Regions from separate parts of the Metabacillus sp. SLBN-84 genome, predicted to be linked through region 2. Evidence: riboswitches for the same ligand, from Rfam matches in the RefSeq annotation. Region 2 holds a riboswitch; each other region holds the start of a gene.
The links. Region 2 has a riboswitch for S-adenosylmethionine ahead of mtnK (S-methyl-5-thioribose kinase). Riboswitches for the same ligand answer to the same signal wherever they lie in the genome.

Region 1 (4,219 bases), on a different contig from region 2:
GTTAGTATGATGGTAAAACCTGTAGAACAATTAAAAATTATTATGAAAGGTGTGCAAGAATTAGTAAACGAGGAAGAATTGATGGCGAAATTAGAAAAGTCATACCAATTACAGACTCCGCTTACTATTAAATTAGGACTTGACCCTTCTGCACCTGATATCCACTTAGGTCATGCAGTCGTCTTAAGAAAAATAAAACAGCTGCAAGATTTGGGGCATAAAGTTGTAATTATTATCGGTGATTTTACAGGTCGTATTGGAGACCCAACTGGAAAAGCGAAAGGCCGAGTGGCTCTAAATGACGAACAGGTTATAGCAAATGCAAAAACATACTTTGAGCAAATCTTTAAGGTGCTAGATTCAGAAAAAACAACTGTCCGCTTTAACAGCGAGTGGCTTTCAAAATTAACCTTCGAGGAAGTCATTAAACTAGCAGCAACAACATCGGTTGCAAGATTATTAGAACGTGATGATTTCCAGAATAGATATAAAAATCAAGTGCCAATAGGAATACACGAATTTTTCTACCCACTAATGCAAGCGTATGATTCTGTAGAGATTCAAGCGGATATTGAATTAGGTGGAACAGACCAAACATTTAACATTCTAATGGGCCGTACACTTCAAAAACATTTGGGATTAGAAAAGCAAATTGCCATTTTCATGCCCTTACTTGAAGGTCTTGATGGTATGGAAAAGATGAGCAAAAGTCTTGGGAATTATATCGGAATTAATGAACCTGCAGAAGTAATGTTTAAGAAGGTTATGGAAGTACCAGACAGCCTAATTATTAAATACTTTGATTTGGCTACGGATCTACATCCAGATGAGATTGCAAACATTAAACAACAACTAGAAAACGGAGTTAATCCGAGAGATATCAAACTTGTTTTAGCTAAAATCATTACGAATTTATACTGGGGAGAAGAAGAAACCAAACGAGCGATAGCATACTTTGAAACAGCATTTAGTAAAAAAGACATCCCAAATGATATACCTAAAATTTTGATAGAAATTGGGGAGGAAACAGTTGAAGCCATCATTCCCCAGTTAATAGAAGAAGGGTTCATAAAAAGTAAAAGCGAATTTATTCGTTTAGTTAAACAAGAGGGTGTACAGCTCAATAAAGAAAAAATAAATCACGATGATTTAGACCGAGTATTAATGAATGAAGACGTACTACAGATTGGTAAAAAGAGATTCCTGCGTTTCATTAAATAATTTAGTGATTTTGAGGAGCGTTAATTGTGTATTCCAGCATTAACGCTCCTTAATTTATACCTACACCTAATATAACTTTTTTTCTCTAATCTACATGAAGACGTTTTTTATGTGGAACAACCATTCCGAAAAGCCAACTAGATATTTCTTCCTGTTATTTTCGCAAAATAAGAACTACTCTATTTAGTGCATATAATCAAAAAGTATCATTTTCCTTTTTATGTATTGACTCTAAGTGTGATTAGGATATAATTCATACTAATTTAATAGAATTACTTCTTTATCAAGAGCAGGTGGAGGGACAAGCCCGATGAAACCCGGCAACCGGTCGACATTGATTCGATACGGTGCTAATTCTTGCAGCTTTTAGAGCTGGGAGATAAGGAAGAGGAATATTGTCTTTATTATACAAAGCCTCTTTCTTAGGAAAGGGGCTTTTTTGTGTGGAGAAAGGAGGATTACCGACAAAGCAATTGTATAAATACAAAATACTGAAGGAGAATGAAAATGAAACGACCCATTATATCAATGTTACTAAGTGTCTCTTTACTTGCTGGAATACTTCCAGCTACTGATGTACTTGCAGAAGGTAATAAACCCGTCGAACGAAAACATAGTCTTTTCAACACAGAAAAATACGACTACATAACGTATGACGCGCTTAAACAAAAACTAACTAACTACGAAAAGACAAGCAGCAGAGTTAATTTAAATATTACAGGTAAGTCCTCTACTGGCAAAGACTTATACACAGTGACGATAGAAGAGTCAGAGTCTAAGAGTTCTGCTGAGAAATATAAAACGCTCCGTAAACTAATGTCTGATGATCCTGTAAAAGCCCAGCAATATTTAAAAGGTAATCCTGATATAAAAGCACCCATATTAATTCACGCGTCTATACACGGTACAGAGTTCGTAGGCACGGATGCGGTTATCGAACTGATTGAACGATTTGGTTATGAGAACGACAAGGAAACGAAGGAGATTTTAAAAAATTTTACAATAATCATAAATGTCAATGCTAATCCAGATGGAAGAATAGATGCAACCAGGTTTAATGCTGAGGGAATTGATCTAAATCGAGATTTTGTAACACAATCTCAGCCAGAGACAAAAGCAGTGGTTAAACAAATTGCAGATTACAACCCGTTAGTTCTCTTGGATCTTCATGGATACGTGAAACAGAGGGGAGCTGCTAAACATCCTGGCCTCATCCTTCCAGGAACACCTCCTCATAACCCAAATTATGAATATGATCTGTTATATAAATGGATGAACAAACAAGCGGAAGCGATGGAATCAGAACTAGTAAGTGAAAGAGAAAACTATGAATCTGAACTCTATCAAACAATGGAAGGGACGCATATTCCATTAAGAGATTCAGCCTCCGGATGGGACGTATATCCGCCGATTTACACACCTGCGTATGCAATGCTGCATGGGGGCTATGGATACACACTTGAAGCGCCTACAAACGATTGGGACGGTGTGAAGTGGCAAGTCGATGCTGTTTCGGGCGCATTGAAATTTGCTCTTCAGAATAAACAGGCAATGCTAAATGATCAGATTGAAGTTTTTGTTCGCGGGGTCAAAGGTGAACATCCGAATAATGAAGAACATTTCTATCCGGAAGCTTATGTAATACCAGAAAATAAAGAAGATAATTCAGTAGTGCAGAAGGCTGTTCAGCATTTAGTAGACAACGATGTGAAGGTGGAAAAAAGCAAGCAGTCCTTTACCTTGGATGGAAATCGTTATGAAAAAGGAACGTATATAGTAGATCTGGACCAAGCGAAGGCGGGTTTAGCAAACGTTTTTCTGTGGGACGGTGAAGACATTTCAAATGATATCGATGCCATGTATGACATTTCTGCCTGGAATCTTCCTGAGTTATGGGGATTCGAAGCAGTCGAATCGCATAAAGAACTTAATGTAAAATCAACAAAAGTGAAAAAGGCAGATCATGCGGGGAAAGTAACTGGCTCTGGTCCGTACGTTATCCCAAATACCTCTGTCGAAGCTGTTTCACTTGTTAACGCACTTCTAAAACAAGGAGTATCCATAAAGAAAGATACAAAAGGGAATTTCTATGCCTATGCAAAAAGAGTGCAAATTCAAAAAGAGGTTCAGAAATCTGGATTATCTTTAAAATCTGGTAATACGCCAAGTAATGCTGTTACTGTAAAAAGTAAAAAGGTTGCGATTCTAAAAGATGGTGGATTGGGGAAAGTTCAATCTCATGCTGGAACGAAACTAGCATTAGAACGTTTAGGGTTTGATGTGATTGAAGTACACCCAAGAGAAGTAGCAGATCAGGGGTTAGATTCTTACGATGCTTTTGTTTATAGCGGTTCAGCAAGCCTCGTGTCTTATAAACTAAGCGAAGCTAACAAGGAATTTGCTCTAACAAGTGAAGATGAAGTAAAGGCGTTTTATGAAAAGTTGAATCAATATGTCCAAGGAAAAGGTAAGTTCATTGCAGTAGGAGCAGGAGGATCTCAAATTGCGAAAGAAGCTGGACTTACAGATGTTGAAGTGAAAAGAGGCTTTTCAAGCAGCAATGGAATCGTAAACGTTGAATATAAGGATTCACCGTTAACAGCAGGCTATAAACAACAGGATATTGGGTTTGTCTACAGTCCTGTCTGGTACACCAACACAGACAATGTGAACGTTGCTGCAACTTTTGCAAAAAGCGATGACTTCTTTGTAGCAGGACACTGGAAGGATAGAAACGATGCAAAAGGACAGGCGGTAATCATACAGGAAAAAGAAAAGCCTGTGACGCTGATTGGTTTGGAGGCAGGCTTTAGAAATCACACGGATTATTTGTTCAGATTGTTATCTAATAGTATTCACTAAAATCGAGTTAAATTGTTGCAACATAGGGAATCACGATCTACTACTTTAATTGGACATTGAAGTTGACTCAATAAGGAGTTAACCCAAATCGTTAGGTCCTTTGTAAATGAAAAGATATTGTAAGTGATGGCGTACA
Region 2 (4,219 bases):
GCTTCCTGTATTCCGCTGAACACACTGACAAACATGTGATCCTGCAAAAGATTAATCGACTCTATGACGCTTTTATTGCCGACTGCAAAACCGATTCTCCACCCTGCCATGTTATACGTCTTAGACAGCGTATAAATTTCGATTCCTGTCTCTTTTGCTCCATCTGACTCAAGAAAGCTGACCGGCTTTTTGCCGTCAAAACCGATGGCTCCATATGCAAAATCATGGACGACGCATAGATCATTTTCTTCTGCAAACGCAACCGTTTCATCGAAAAAGCTCCGGCTGGCCACTGCCCCTGTAGGGTTGTTTGGATAGTTTAAAAACATGAGCTTTGCATCCGCCTTCGTTTTTTCAGAGAGCTTGGAGTAGTCAGGCAAAAACTCATTTTCCTTCAAAAGAGGCATATATTCCATACGGGCCCTCGCAAGCTCCACTCCTGACCAATAATCCGGATAGCCCGGATCGGGAACTAGAACCGTCTCACCGGGATTAAGCAGACACTGCGGGATTTCCACAAGACCTGCCTTTCCCCCAAAAAGAATGGCCACTTCTGTGTCAGGATCCAGTGTGACGCTATATTCCCTTTGATAAAATTCTGCTATCGCCGTTTTTAAAAAGCGCTGTCCTCTAAACGGTGAATATTTGTGATAGTCCGGTTTTCCTGCCGCTTCCTGCAGAGCTTTTACAATATGAGGCGGCGTCGGCTGATCGGGATTCCCCTGGCCAAGATTAATGACATCATGCCCGGCCTCAATACTCGCATTTACTTTTGAAACGAGACTTGCAAAAAATTGTTTCGGAAGATTATTCAATAGCGTTGATTGCTCAAACTTTTTCATCTTTGCACCTTCTTGTGAAAATTCTTGAAATTCTAGTCAAAAATCATATATTGTTATAGTCAGCTTGTAAAGGAAAATATTTTTTAGCGGAGATGACGCATATGAAACTTAAAATCGCCTGCCTGCAGACAGACATTGCATTCGGAAAACCGGAAGAAAACATTGCAGCAGTGGAAAAAAAGATAAAATCCATCATGCTCAGCGACAATCCTGATGTTATTGTCCTGCCGGAGTTATGGACGACCGGATATGACCTGACACGTCTTGATGTGCTGGCAGATGAAGAAGGAAAACGCACCCTTTCCCTGATGAGCGGCCTTTCAAAAAACTGCTCGGTTAATATCATAGCAGGGTCTGTAGCAAAAAGAACAGAAGCAGGAGTAACAAACACCATGTACGTGTTTAACAGACAGGGTGAACTCCTGCACGAATACAGCAAACTGCACCTTTTCAAACTGATGGATGAACACTTGTATCTAAATGGCGGCACAGAAAAGGGACTTTTTAAGCTTGAAGGAATTCAAAGTGCCGGAGTCATTTGCTATGACATCCGTTTTCCTGAATGGATCCGCGCTCATACGGTTAATGGGGCTGAACTCCTGTTCGTTGTTGCGGAGTGGCCGCTTCCGAGACTTCATCACTGGAAAACCATGCTGATCAGCCGCGCAATTGAAAATCACTGCTACGTTGTTGCTTGCAACCGGGCGGGCAGCGATCCTGCAAACGTCTTTGCCGGCCATTCTATGATCATTGATCCATGGGGAGAAATTCTTGCTGAAGCAGGAACAGAGGAAGCCGTTCTTACAGCAGAAATCGACCTGGAAAAGGTAAAAGAAATCCGAAAACAAATTCCCGTTTTTGAAGACAGACTTCCCCATTTTTATTTGTAACTTTCTAAAAAAAGCATTGACATATTTCTTTAAAACCTGTTAACATTCAGAACAAGTGATCAATTGCGAATTGTTTGAAAACAAAACCTAATAGAATCTCTTATCAAGAGCAGGCGGAGGGATTTGGCCCTATGATGCCCAGCAACCGACCGTAAAACCATTGCGAAATGGGGCGCAGCTTTTTGCGCCGGAAGACATCTTCCACAAGGCACGGTGCTAATTCCAGCAGAAAGACATCTTTCTGGCAGATAAGAGGTGCGAAGCCTGCGCCTTCAAGCCTCTTTCCCTGTGAAAGAGGCTTTTTTACATGTGCATGGCCTCTTTCTCAGACGACATGTTCCTGCTGCTGGCAGTAAAAGTCCATATGAAACCGGAGGAAGAAACCCATGTCAAACTATCAATCATATCAACCATTAACAGAAAGCGCTGCCGTCACTCTTGCCCTCAGGCTTGGATTATTTGAAGAAAAAAGTGTGCTTTCCTGCACGGAAATAGGAGACGGCAACTTAAATCTCGTTTTCCGCATAACCGACCAATCAAATAAAGGTCTGATCGTTAAACAGGCTCTTCCATATGCAAAGGTTATTGGCGAGAGCTGGCCGCTTACGCTTGACCGCGCAAGAATTGAAAGCAGCGCCATGCTCAAGCAGGCTGAAACGGCAGGAGAATACGTGCCGAAGATTTATTACTCAGATGAAACACTTGCCATAACAGCCATGGAGGACCTATCCCATCTTCAGATTGCACGCGCTGGGTTGATCGAAGGCAAAGAATTCCCTCTTCTCGGGCGCCACATTGGTGAATTTCTTGGAAAAACCCTTTTCTACAGCTCGGATTTCGCTTTAAATCCGCAGACAAAAAAGCAGCTGGTCAAGCAGTTTTCAAACCCTGAGCTCTGCAAAATAACGGAAGATTTCGTTTTTACAGATCCCTTTTTTGATGTGGAATCAAACAGTTTTGAAGATGAACTGAGACCTGCAGCAGAAGCCATTTGGAACGACACGGAACTAAAGCTTGAAGTTGCCAAGCTGAAGCACAAATTTTTAACAGAAGCCGAGACCCTTGTTCACGGAGATCTTCATACGGGAAGTATTTTTGCAGATGATGAAACAACAAAAGTCATTGATCCCGAATTTGCTTACTATGGACCAATTGGTTTTGACTACGGGCATTTCACGGCAAATTTATTGATGAATGCCATTTCACGTGAGGAAGCAAAACAGCAGGTCCTCCTGGATCATATTGATACGGCCTGGACTGTATTTGCCGGGGAGTTTTCTAAAGCATGGGAGAAAGACGGCCTTGAAGTTTACACAGAAGTCGACGGCTATCTTTCCTTCATCCTGGAAAAAACGTTTGAAGATGCGGTTGGCTTTGCCGGTGTGGAAATCATCAGAAGGACAATCGGGCTTGCGCACGTTGCAGACCTTGATTTGGTAGAGCCGCATGACAGAAAGATTGAAGCGAAAATCCGCGCGCTCGAACTTGGAAAAAAACTCGTTAAGAACCGCAGCAGCATCAAAACACCTGCACAAATTGCAGACTATTTCAAACAAGTACCTGTCAGATAAGGAGCATTCATCATGACATATCAGCAATCCATCATACCCCGTTCTGTCGAATGGAAAGAATCCTATATCCGCCTTCTTGATCAGCAGAAACTGCCTGCTGTGAGTGAATACCTGCACCTTGAAACGATTGAAGAGGTCTGGGATGCCATCAAAACCCTTAAAGTGCGCGGAGCCCCTGCAATCGGCATTGCAGCTGCTTTCGGGCTCGCGCTCGCGGCAAAAAAATATGAAACAGATGATATTTCGGAATTTCAAAAACTGCTTTCCCGCGACCATGATTATCTTGCCAGTTCAAGACCGACTGCCGTCAACCTTTTCTGGGCTCTCAACCGCTTAAAAAACAGTGTACAGCATGCCCTGTCCACAGAAGAAGCAAAAACAGTTATGCTGCATGAAGCGATTCAAATTCAAGTTGAAGATGAAGAAACGTGCAGGAAAATCGGCGAGCATGCCCTGCCTCTTTTTAGTGCAGGTGACGCTGTTATGACCATATGCAATGCAGGCTCTATTGCGACAGCAAGATACGGAACGGCCCTCTCGCCTTTTTATCTCGCGAAAGAAAGAGGCATCCCCTTAAGTGTATATGCCTGTGAAACACGTCCCGTACTGCAGGGATCAAGACTGACAACATGGGAGCTTATGCAGGCAGGCGTTGATGTAACGCTCATAACAGACAGTATGGCTGCCCATACGATCCGCACAAAACAGATTTCAGCCATCATTGTCGGAGCTGACCGGATTGCTGCAAATGGAGATACAGCCAATAAAATCGGCACATACGGCCTTGCCCTTCTTGCACATGCTTTCCAGATTCCGTTTTATGTAGCTGCGCCCCTTTCGACGTTTGATCCTGAGACAGGCAGCGGGGATGACATCCCAATAGAAGAACGTGATGCGGAAGAAATCACTCATATAG
Region 3 (4,219 bases), 2.1 Mb from region 2:
AATGGAGTCATTTGTTAGGGAGGGAATTTTGTATAGAGTGCAGATATTTTGTTTTCGCCTTGAAACATGAGGCAGTTTAAGAGATTTGGAGAAGATTCAGATGTTTTTTGTTTTATGGAAAGAAGGAAAGAGGGAAGTATGACCTATGATTATGTGTAACATCTAAGGATTTGTGCATGCTTAAGCAGGATCGGTTCTAACTCTTCCTTTTTTTAAAAAAGGAGAATAGCCTCTGATTATTGAAATGATAGAGAAGGTTATAAAAAGTTTGATGTTTTTGGTAGCTTTAGTCGGATTTCTTACACTTACAGTCCAAGTCCATTTGTGGTGAACAAAAAAGCGGTAGTATTAGTTGGAAATTTGAGAGCTGAAGGAGAGGAAATCATGATCTTTTTATGTATGGGCTATTTCAGCCCGCAAAAAATGAATGCACGGCCAAGAGAAGAAATTGAGGCGGTTATGAGTGAATGCCAGCCTGTAATCGAGAATTTTTATGAAAGCGGTAAGGTGCTTCTTGATGCAGGTCTTGAATCTGAAGTTAAGAGTCTTCGCCGTGTAAACGGTCAGGTTGTTGTAGCAGATGGTCCATTTAAAGAAACGGAAGATCTGATCGGCAGTGTCTTTGTTTTTGAAGCAGAAAGTATGGATGAAGCAATTAAACTGGCCTCTCTTCATCCAACAACGCAAATCAGCCGAGGAGAAGAATTCGGCTGGCGGATTGAAGTCCGACCTGTTCATTTCTTTAAGAATGAAAAATGAGCTGCCTTGATAAAGTGTAACTGGTGATCAGAATGAATCTCCCACTGCCGGAACTCCAATGGAATAAAAGAAAGGGAACTCCAATTTCCGGTGGAGTTCCCATTTTTATTCCTCTTTAAAAAGCTCCTCCAAAAACCGCTCCCGGTTTTCGAGAAAGTATTTCGTTATTTGATAGTGATCCGTATCTTCGTACGTCCTTTTTGTAATTTGTTCATCGTCAAAGCTTAGAATGTCAGCGCCCGGAAAGCCAAGCAGGATGGGGGAATGAGTGGCAATAATGAACTGAGTGTCTCCGCTTTTCGTCAAGTCGTGAAGGATGCGGAGGAGGGTCAGCTGCCGTGACGGGGACAGCGCTGCCTCCGGCTCATCAAGCAAATAAATGGCTTTGCTGCCGAAGCGGTTTAGGAACAGGGACAAGAACGACTCACCGTGAGACTGTTCGTGAAGCGATTTTCCTCCGTATGCACCGAAGACATCTCCTGATAGAGGATCTTCACTGAGCTCTTCAAGATGGGAGGCAAACTGGAAAAAAGATTCTGCTCTGAGAAAGAAACCATTTTTCACTTTGGGCATCCATCCGAGCCGTATGTAATCGCCAAGGTCTGACTCCGAGCTTCTCGGCTTGTATAGATGGTGGCTTCCGCCTGCAGTGTTAAAGCCGCACTGATAGGCAACGGCCTCCATCAGGGTCGATTTTCCCGAGCCGTTTTCACCGACGAAAAAAGTAACAGGGCTTGTCAGCCTCAGCTCATCCATACAGGCAATGGCCGGAATGGAAAAGGGATATGTTTTAAAAGAGGGGATATTCTCTTTCAGCAGTTTGATTGATTTTAAGAACATGTTCATCACCTGTCTACAGTTTAGCAGATTCAGACAGACAATTTATACTCCCTGGAGCAGCAAAGTTCAATATAGCCGGCTGTTTTTTCTGCAATGATATCTTTGTCAAAATCCATTGAGGCCACATGATAGGAATTCGTGAGGCTGACCATCTGTTTAAAAGGAGATGAGATGGCATGGAAAAGAACATCTGAGCTTGAGGCCGGAACAACATGGTCTTCTTCTGATTTGAAAATCAGGGCCGGACAGGTTACTTCAGAAAGCACGGGTTTCGTTGTATTGATGAGCGTCAGCAGGTTGTGGACGGCTTTAATCGGAACGGCTTCATACGTAATTTCTTCAATATCGTCCGCTTTGATATCCGGTCTTCCTTCTGGAATGAAACGGGGTTCGATTTCGTGCTGAAAAACCTCATAGCCTGGAACACTGAGTGCTGCATTGATGGTGATAAGGCCGTCAATTTCCTGGTGCCTGCAGGCAAGGTGAGCCGCTAATATTCCGCCCATGGACTGCCCGGCAACAAAGATCCTGCGACACACTTTTCTAAGCTTTTTATAGGCTTCTTCGATATTTTGAATCCAGTCTGTAAAGCAGCAGTCTTCAAAATCGAGGGGAGTAGTTCCGTGGCCTTTCAGGCGCGGGGCATAAACGGTATAGCCCTTTGCGGCCAAAAGTTTTCCAAGCTCGCCTACACTCTGAGGCGTACCGGCAAATCCGTGGCACAGAAGAATGCCGATCTCATTTCCTTTATGAAAAAAGCTTTCAGCTCCTGCAAGGACAGGCACATGTTTCGTCGTCATCATCATTTCCTCCCAATCAATTTTGAACTAAAAAACCCTCTCCTGCTTACAGCTGACAAGAGAGGGTTTGTCTTTATCGGCCAAAGCATCGTGCTTTGCTGGTTGGAGCACCTTTCCGGCGTGCGGCGGCTGCTGTGAAGTCATGGAGCCAGATCTCTCGTTCACTCTTGATAGTTTATATTTAATTCTTATTGGTTTAGTTGGTTTTAATGATCTTATCATGCTGGAGAGATAGCTGTCAATCACTTCCTTAAGCAATCCTCTTCACAAAGTTGCCTGCCTGGAGTAAAATACTTATATTCCAATCAGACAGGTGGGTTTTAGTGTGAAAACCATTCCAAAACCTCTAGTGTTAGTCAATCAATGGGTGATCGTTCTATCCGCTGCAGCGTTCTGGATCAGCGGCATGGGCGCTTTTTTACTGGTGCCTCTTACGGCCGGAATTATGGGACTGCTGTTTAAAGTAAACCCGATTATGAAAGCTGCAGGCATCTTTTTGAAAAAAGAGCCTTCAGCCTATATACAAGAAGATTTTGATCAGCAGCAGTTTAATCAGGTGATAGCAGTGATCTGCCTGAGCCTTGGGTTTGCCGGACACATGCTTGACTGGACGGTGCTTGCCTATGCGGCGACTATTATGGTTGCCATTGCTGCATTTGTTGCGATTCTCGGTTTTTGCATCGGCTGCTTTATCCGTTTTCAGTGGCAGCAGTTTAAATTCCGCAGACTTTCTAAGCAGTCCAACTGATTTTTTAAAAAAGTGTTGACTTTTAGAAAATACGAGAGTAAAGTAAGACACATCGAAAATATAGCTTCTTATCACGAGAGGTGGAGGGATATGGCCCTTTGAAACCTCGGCAGCGGACTCATTATGAGAACTGTGCCAACTCCAGCAGGCGTGAAGCCTGAGAGATGAGAAGAGCGAACGGTCTTTTTTTGCAGATCCAGCCTCTTCCTGTCTTTCAGGGAGAGGTTTTTATTTTTCAAAACTAAATCATGATTTTCTTATCCAGAGAAGCGGAGGGACTGGCCCCATGATGCTTCGGCAGCGGACTTTTGAAAAAGTACTGTGCCAATTCCAGCAGGCGATTGCCTGGGAGATGAGAAGAGAACCGGTGATTCGTTATGCCATGCCCTCTTCTTGTCGGATAGAAGAGGGTTTTTTTAATGCAAAATAAATGGGAGGTTACATAGATGATTGAATTTAAAGGCGTCACAAAGGTATACGAAAGCGGCGGCAATGAAGTGAAAGCCCTTGACGGCATTGATCTAGAGGTGAAAAAAGGGGAAATTTGCGGAGTTATCGGATTCAGCGGAGCGGGCAAAAGCACGCTGATCCGCACGGTAAACCTGCTCGAGCGTCCAACAGCAGGACAGATCATTGTTGATGGACTTGACTTGACGGCTCTCTCCAAAAAGGATGTGCGAGGAGTCAAACGGAAAATTGGCATGGTGTTTCAGCATTTCAATCTGCTGAATTCAAAAACGGTCTATGCAAATGTGGCGATGCCGCTGCTTCTCTCAAAGGCCTCGCCGAAAGTCATTAAGGAGCGGGTTGCTGAGCTGCTCTCGTTTGTAGGACTTGAGGACAAAGCGAATCAGTACCCTGATCAGTTATCAGGCGGCCAGAAACAGCGTGTCGGAATTGCAAGAGCACTTGCTACCCAGCCATCCATTCTATTGTGCGATGAAGCTACCTCAGCGCTTGATCCTCAGACAACAGCTTCGATTCTGAAGCTTTTGAAAAAAATCAACGATGAATACAACATTACGATTCTCATGATCACGCATGAAATGTCAGTTATCAGAGAGGTTTGCGA

Region 1: another riboswitch for S-adenosylmethionine. It lies ahead of RKD52_RS22590 (M14 family zinc carboxypeptidase); the one in region 2 lies ahead of mtnK (S-methyl-5-thioribose kinase).
Region 3: another riboswitch for S-adenosylmethionine. It lies ahead of RKD52_RS03470 (alpha/beta hydrolase); the one in region 2 lies ahead of mtnK (S-methyl-5-thioribose kinase).

The regions. Positions count from the first base shown of each region.
Region 1 is NZ_JBRJIP010000007.1:63,451-67,669, reverse strand. It holds gene tyrS (tyrosine--tRNA ligase) at 7-1,221, shown strand; SAM riboswitch class I at 1,499-1,607, shown strand; gene RKD52_RS22590 (M14 family zinc carboxypeptidase) at 1,729-4,083, shown strand.
Region 2 is NZ_JBRJIP010000001.1:2,815,943-2,820,161, forward strand. It holds gene RKD52_RS14390 (aminotransferase class I/II-fold pyridoxal phosphate-dependent enzyme) at 1-842, opposite strand, end outside; gene RKD52_RS14395 (carbon-nitrogen family hydrolase) at 944-1,732, shown strand; SAM riboswitch class I at 1,830-1,987, shown strand; gene mtnK (S-methyl-5-thioribose kinase) at 2,119-3,303, shown strand; gene mtnA (S-methyl-5-thioribose-1-phosphate isomerase) at 3,316-4,219, shown strand, end outside.
Region 3 is NZ_JBRJIP010000001.1:721,730-725,948, forward strand. It holds gene RKD52_RS03460 (YciI family protein) at 385-759, shown strand; gene RKD52_RS03465 (AAA family ATPase) at 865-1,599, opposite strand; gene RKD52_RS03470 (alpha/beta hydrolase) at 1,629-2,399, opposite strand; SAM riboswitch class I at 2,470-2,576, opposite strand; gene RKD52_RS03475 (DUF4395 domain-containing protein) at 2,725-3,147, shown strand; SAM riboswitch class I at 3,213-3,318, shown strand; SAM riboswitch class I at 3,402-3,506, shown strand; gene RKD52_RS03480 (methionine ABC transporter ATP-binding protein) at 3,594-4,219, shown strand, end outside.